3 regions of the Nocardia pseudovaccinii genome follow, and region 1 is predicted to be linked to each of the others. Evidence: riboswitches for the same ligand, from Rfam matches in the RefSeq annotation. Region 1 holds a riboswitch; each other region holds the start of a gene.
The links. A riboswitch is a leader RNA that binds a small molecule or an ion and turns the genes downstream of it on or off. The one in region 1 is predicted to bind S-adenosylmethionine.
Positions count from the first base shown of each region.

Region 2: linked by a shared signal. The riboswitch ahead of ACQPZ2_RS32515 (amino acid ABC transporter permease) and the one ahead of ACQPZ2_RS03425 (aminotransferase class V-fold PLP-dependent enzyme) in region 1 are both predicted to bind S-adenosylmethionine.
Region 3: linked by a shared signal. The riboswitch ahead of ACQPZ2_RS04245 (rhodanese-like domain-containing protein) and the one ahead of ACQPZ2_RS03425 (aminotransferase class V-fold PLP-dependent enzyme) in region 1 are both predicted to bind S-adenosylmethionine.

Region 1 is NZ_CP192074.1:765,675-767,867, reverse strand. It holds gene ACQPZ2_RS03425 (aminotransferase class V-fold PLP-dependent enzyme) at 22-1,344, opposite strand; SAM riboswitch class IV at 1,390-1,503, opposite strand; gene ACQPZ2_RS03420 (LysE family translocator) at 1,617-2,193, shown strand, end outside.
Region 2 is NZ_CP192074.1:7,223,118-7,225,310, forward strand. It holds gene ACQPZ2_RS32510 (hypothetical protein) at 1-442, opposite strand, end outside; SAM riboswitch class I at 775-868, shown strand; gene ACQPZ2_RS32515 (amino acid ABC transporter permease) at 878-1,873, shown strand; gene ACQPZ2_RS32520 (amino acid ABC transporter ATP-binding protein) at 1,870-2,193, shown strand, end outside.
Region 3 is NZ_CP192074.1:929,477-931,669, reverse strand. It holds gene ACQPZ2_RS04255 (FAD-dependent oxidoreductase) at 1-181, opposite strand, end outside; gene ACQPZ2_RS04250 (Rv0361 family membrane protein) at 535-990, shown strand; SAM riboswitch class IV at 1,056-1,172, shown strand; gene ACQPZ2_RS04245 (rhodanese-like domain-containing protein) at 1,187-1,603, shown strand; gene ACQPZ2_RS04240 (O-succinylhomoserine sulfhydrylase) at 1,600-2,193, shown strand, end outside.

The DNA.
Region 1 (2,193 bases):
CGACTGCGCGGGCGGCTCCGATCAGCCGATCGAGCAGGGCGCGGCACCGTCGTTGGCATCGGGGCGGGCAAAGGGACGGGTCTCGGGTGTCGGATTCCAAAGTCCGTCAGTACTGGCGTATTTCCACGACGCCCCCTCGTCGACCAGGGTGGCGATGGCATCGACCAGCCGATCCACATCGCCGGAGCTGGTACCGAGGCCGATGCTGGCACGCAGCGCACCGTCCAGGCCGAGCCGCTCGAGCAGCGGGTGCGCGCAGAAGCGGCCGTCGCGAATACCGATGCCGTGTTCGGCGGAGAGATAGGCCGCGACGTGTCCGGGGACGAATCCGTCCAGGGTGAAGGCGACGATGCCGACGGTGTCGGGGCTGTCGTCCCAGATGCGCAGCAGGCTGACACCCGGAATCGCGGACAGCCCGGCGCGCAGGCGATCGGCGAGCCGTCGCTCATGCGTGGCAAGGGTTTTCGGATCGATCGCGCACAGCGCGTCACATGCGGCGGCGAGTGCGGCCGCGCCGAGGACATTCGGCGAACCGGCCTCGTGACGCTGCGGTGCCGATGCCCATTCCGCGCCGGTAGTGGTGACCTCGCGGACCGCCCCGCCGCCCGCCAGATACGGTTCGGCGGCATCCAGCCAATCCCGGCGTCCGACAAGCACTCCCGCGCCGAACGGTGCGTAGAGCTTGTGACCGGAAAAGGCGAGGTAGTCGATTCCGGTGGCGCGCAGGCTGATTCGACGATGCGGTGCCAGTTGCGCGGCATCGACCAGTATCCGCGCACCGCACTGGTGCGCGATGGTGGCCAGGCGCTCGAGCGGCAGCACCTCACCGGTCACATTCGACGCGCCGGTGACCGCGAGCAATGCCGCCGGCTTACTGCACAATTCGGCGATCAGCTGACGGATCGTCTCCTCGACGGTCGCCGCGGCCTTGACGACGCGGCGACCGCGCCGGGTCCAGGGCAGGAAGTTCGCATGATGTTCGATATCCAGCACCACGGTGTCGCCGGGCACACAGGCGGCGAGCAGATTCAGCGAATCGGTGGTGTTGCGGGTGAACACCACGACCTGGTCGTCGGCGGCGTCGAGGAAGCGGGTGACCGAACCGCGCGCGGCCTCATAGCACTCGGTGGAGATCCGCGAGGCGTAACCGGCGCCGCGGTGCACGCTCGCGTAGAACGGCAGCAGCTGCTGCACGCGGTCGGTGACCTGCGCCAATGCCGGTGCGCTAGCGGCGTAGTCGAAGTTTGTGCAGGTGGTCGTTCCGCCCTGCACGAGCGGCACCTGGAGGTCGTCGCCGGAAACCCGGGCGAGGGAAGCACAGCTCTGCTCAACTACAGCGGTCATCACAAATCCCATCGGCTGTAGGACCCGAAATCAGGTGATCATCCGAGTCCGCGCTTGCCGCACCCGGTCGGGCTGCGGCCTGGTCGTCACCCGGAGCACCCCACCGCGGAGGAGGGTTGCCGACCAGCTAGCCGGGGCTTGACGCTGGTACTCATGACCTGAACCGAGATTGGCAGATGCCGCACCGCCCTGTCAACCGGCTCCTTTCTGCATATACATGCAGTCTAATAAATAACCTTGCAATCCAGGGTGATGTGCGGTCTGATCGAGAGGTGACGCTTTCCCTGCTGCTCAGCTTTGTCGGCCTGTGCATTCTGCTGTCGATCACGCCCGGCCCGGATTCGTTCCTGGTGCTGCGATTCTCGATCGTGGACGCGCGCCCTGGCATTGCCGCGGCGATCGGCTCGGCATTGGGCGGGATCGTGTGGGCGGTGGTGGTCGCGGCGGGCGTCGCCGCCCTGCTGGAACAGTCCGCGACCGCCTACCGGATGCTCAAGGTGATCGGCGGAATCTACTTGGTGTACTTGGGCATTCGCGCGCTGATCGATCACCGCAAGCAGCGCAGAGCGGGCACCGCCGCGGCGTCCGGGCAGTCGGCCGCGGGGGCCCCCGCCTCGATCCGATCGGCATTCGCCGCAGGCCTGGTTTCGTGCATGTTCAACCCGAAGGTCGGGCTGTTCTACCTGGCGGTACTGCCGCAATTCCTCACCGATGTCACGTTCTCGAACACTCTCGCGCTCGGGGCCATCGAATGCTCCATTGCCGCCGTCGAGATGATCCTGCTCGCCGTGCTGGCGTCACGAGCGGTTGCGATGTTGCGCCGCCCACAGGTTCGCGATCGGCTCGAAC
Region 2 (2,193 bases), 3.4 Mb from region 1:
TGACCCAGGCGACGTTCATGCCCGAAGCATTCGTGCCGTCCGCGCCGAGGCCGTAGGGGACGAAGGTGAACATGACCTGGCCCGCCTTGACGGCGGCCGGGTCGAGTCCTGGAATGGCCACCGTGGTTTTGGGCCACGGCCCCGGGACCGCGCCCGCCACCGCGGGCACCAGACCGAGGCTGCCGGTGTCGGAGCAGAACGGCGCGACCGCCGGGTACAGGAACGGGTCGATGCCGAAGGTGCGCAGCGCCTCCACGACGGCTCGGTAACCGGCGAACAGATCACCGGGTGCGGCTTGGGCCGACGGTGCGGTCGCGGCCGGAACGGCGGGTGCGGGTATCGGCGCCGGACCCGCGGCGGCGATGCCGGGGGCGGCGAGAGTCATCGCGGCCGTACCGGTCGCGATAGCGGTTAGCGTGATCAGACGGCGCAGCAGGGTCACGGCGGACCTCCTCATCGTCGGGCACGAATCGAGGTCCGAGAGTACTCCGGCAAACCTTCGCAACAGCGTCTATTTCGGCAGGCGACACGTTCGCGCCGCGCGTCCCGATGGACCGCCGCGGCGATCCGCGGGCGGGCGAACCGGACGAAGAGCACGCGGAAAACTTGGTTCGAAATGCCGCGATCCACCGCACGACCGAGCCAATAGTGCCTGCTCACGACCATGCAAACAAGGTCTGCGCTCACGCTGATTCGTACCCTTGTGCCAGACTTCGCCTGCTTCGCATGATATTTCGGCTAGACCCATTGACCGACCCGTGCTCGGCGTCGGACACACCATCCAGAGCGACCGAGAGACCTGGCTCATCGACGTCGCAGCAACCCCCCGGTCACCGGGTGCGGGTGCTTCCGCCGGGAACGATGGAGGAACCGAAATATGAGCGCATCCGTCGCATCCGATACTCCGGTATCGGATGTCCCGATACCGGCTGCACCCACCGCCACCGTAAGCAGTACCGACGAACCGGCGATCGCCAAGTCCTGGCATCCGTGGCGCTGGGTCGTCAGCGCCATCGCGCTGGTGCTGCTCGCGCAGTTCGTCCACGGACTGGCCACCAATCCGGGCTGGGATTGGTCGACGTTCGCGAAGTACTTCACCGCGAAATCGGTGCTGTCGGCGCTGAAGGTCACCTTGGAGCTGACCCTGTGGGGTACGGCACTCGGATTCCTGATCGGTACGGCATTGGCGATCGCCCGCCTGTCGAATAATCCGGTGCTGCGGGTGATCTCGTGGGTCTATATCTGGGCGTTCCGCTCGATTCCGCTCATCGTGCAGCTGCTGTTCTGGTTCAACATCGCCTACCTTTACCACACGCTTTCGCTCGGAATCCCGTTCGGCCCTTCCTTTCTCACCTTCGAGGTGAACGGGGTGATCAGCGGTTTCACCGCGGCGGTCATCGGACTCGCATTGCATCAGGCGGCGTATGCGGCCGAGATCATCCGGGCCGGATATATTTCGGTCGATCCGGGGCAGCTGGAAGCAGCTGCGGCACTCGGCATTCCACGGGTGCGCCAGTTCCGCACGGTCATCGTCCCGCAGGCCATGCGCTCGATTCTGCCGAATGCGACCAATGAGGTGATCAGCCTGTTCAAGGGCACCTCGATCGTCTCGGTCATGGCGATCGCGGAACTCTTCTACCAGGTCCAGGTGATCTACGGCCGCAACGGCCGGGTGGTGCCACTGCTCATGGTGGCCACCGTCTGGTACATCGTGCTGACCACGATTCTGTCGGTGGTGCAGTTCTATATCGAACGCCACTACGCCAAGGGCGCGCACCGCACGCCCCCACCGACACCGGTGCGGAAGGTCTGGCGCCGGTTGCGCGAAATCGCCGAAATCGGTTCCGCAGCACCACGCGGAGCGACTCGATGAGCGCGCCGGTGGCCCCGGCTCCTGCGGTACAGGTGCGCGGGGTGCGTAAGTCCTACGGCAGCACCGAGGTACTCGGTGGCATCGACCTCACGGTCCACGCCGGTGAGGTGGTCACTGTGATCGGACCGTCCGGCTCCGGCAAGTCGACGCTGCTGCGGGTGGTCAACCACCTGGAGTCGCTGGATGCGGGCACCGTGCACATCGACGGCGAACTGATCGGATATCGGCTGCGTCGCAATAAGTTGCACGCGCTGTCGGACCGCGAAGTGCGCAGACAGCGCTCGCATATCGGCTTCGTCTTCCAGCAGTTCAATCTCTTC
Region 3 (2,193 bases), 160 kb from region 1:
GGATCAACCCGAACGGCGCGGGCATGCGCTCGTACAGGTCGATGCTCACCTCGGCATCGGACTTCATCAACGCGTCGGCGGCGTAGATTCCGGCCGGCCCCGCGCCCACGATCGCGATGCGAAGCGGGCGAGGCCCCGCGGTGTGCGCGCCAGGCCCGGAGGAGGCAGCTTGCGTAACCACGGAGGGCCCGTGCGCACCGCTAGTCGACTCAGCACTCTGTTCGGTCATCTTTTACGCGCACCCTTATGGTCGAAATAATTACGGCGTCAGTCTTAGCTTAGGCTAACTTGACGCACCCTCTCGGTCGCATCTGCTGATGCGAACAGGCGGCCATCTCGGCTATGACAGCAGGCCGCAGTCTCGCGATTCTATCGGTGGCACAGCGCGCACCCTGCGGCGGTGCGTACACCGGGTGTTTGCTGCCCCGGCCCACCTACCGTGACTACCCGCTCTGCGCACATCTATCAAATCCGCGCGGCACGCGTCTCGGGGCCGAATGCCGGATACCGCCGTCCACCAGGGATGATCGACCCATGACAGAGCAGCAGGGCACCGATGAAGAACCCGTAATCGAGGTCGATCAGACCGATCGTCGCTCCATCGCGCCGTTCATCGCGGCGGCCGTCTTCGCCGCTGTCGTGCTGGTCGCGATCGTGCTCGGTGCGGTGCTTTCGCCCGCTGAGAAAAATGTCACAGAATCGGACAAGATCGCGGCCGCGGTGCAGCGCTACGCGGAGGCCCGCGCCACCACCGACAGCACGCCGCCGCCTGCCGTGGCCTGTCCGGGCTTCGACGAGAGCAAGACGCCGCTCGCCGGTCAGTTCGGCGGGGCCGCGGCCGGAAAGTCGATCAAGGTGACCAAGATTGAGAATGCGATGGTCGACGGCGATAAGGCCAAGGCGACGGTGACCATCGCGGTCGACGGCCGGGAAACCCCGGCAACCTGGAATCTGACCCGCTCCCAAGACCGATGGATCGTCTGCGGTTGATTCCTTGTGCGCGGTGCGAAATGGGGTTTGACATGGCGGCCCCTACCCAGGCAATCTCATTTTCAGGTCATGAGTACCAGCGCCAAGCCCCGGCTGGCTGGTCGGCAACCCTCCTCCGCGGTGGGGTGCTCCGGGTGACGACCTGGCCGTGTACCGAAACCCAGGTGCGGCAAGCGTGGATTCACAGGAGGATCGCATGACATATGCCGGTGACATCACCCCACAGCAGGCGTGGGAGTTGTTGCAGGACAATCCCGAAGCTGTCTTGGTAGACGTGCGCACCGAGGCCGAATGGCGTTTCGTCGGTGTGCCGGATACGACCTCGATCGAACGGCCGACGGTGCTGATCGAATGGGTCGACAGCAACGGCGCCCGCAACGGTGAGTTCGTCGAGCAGCTGACCAAGGCGCTGGAGGGGCGGGATCCGGCCGCACCCGTCGTCTTCCTCTGTCGCTCCGGACAGCGTTCCATCGGTGCGGCGGTCGCCGCGACCGGGGCCGGCATCGCCCCGTCGTTCAATGTGCTGGAGGGCTTCGAAGGCCCGATCGATGAGCTCGGACATCGCGGCGGCTCCGGCTGGCGCGCCATCGGCCTGCCCTGGCGGCAGTCATGATCACCGGCGGTTCGTTCGACAAGCCGCTGCCCGAGGGCGTCGGTCCCGCGACGCTCGGCGTGCGAGGTGGCCTGCGCCGCTCGGGATTCGAGGAAACCGCCGAGGCGCTGTATCTGTCCTCCGGTTTCGTCTATGAGAGCGCCGAGGCGGCCGAGGCCGCGTTCACCGGCGATATCGAGCATTTCGTGTACTCCCGCTACGGCAACCCGACGGTCGCCATGTTCGAGGAGCGGCTGCGTCTGATCGACGGCGCCGAAGCATGTTTCGCTACCGCGAGCGGCATGTCGGCCGTATTCACCGCGCTCGGTGCGCTTCTGGGCGCGGGCGATCGACTTGTGGCCGCGCGCAGCCTGTTCGGCTCGTGCTTCGTGGTCTGCAACGAGATCCTGCCGCGCTGGGGCGTGGAGACGGTCTTCGTCGACGGCGATGATCTGGATCAGTGGGAGCAGGCGCTTTCGGTGCCGACCCAGGCCGTGTTCTTCGAGACACCGGCCAATCCGATGCAGACGCTGGTCGACGTGCGCCGGGTGACCGAACTCGCACACGCCGCGGGCGCGAAAGTGGTGCTGGACAACGTCTTCGCCACGCCG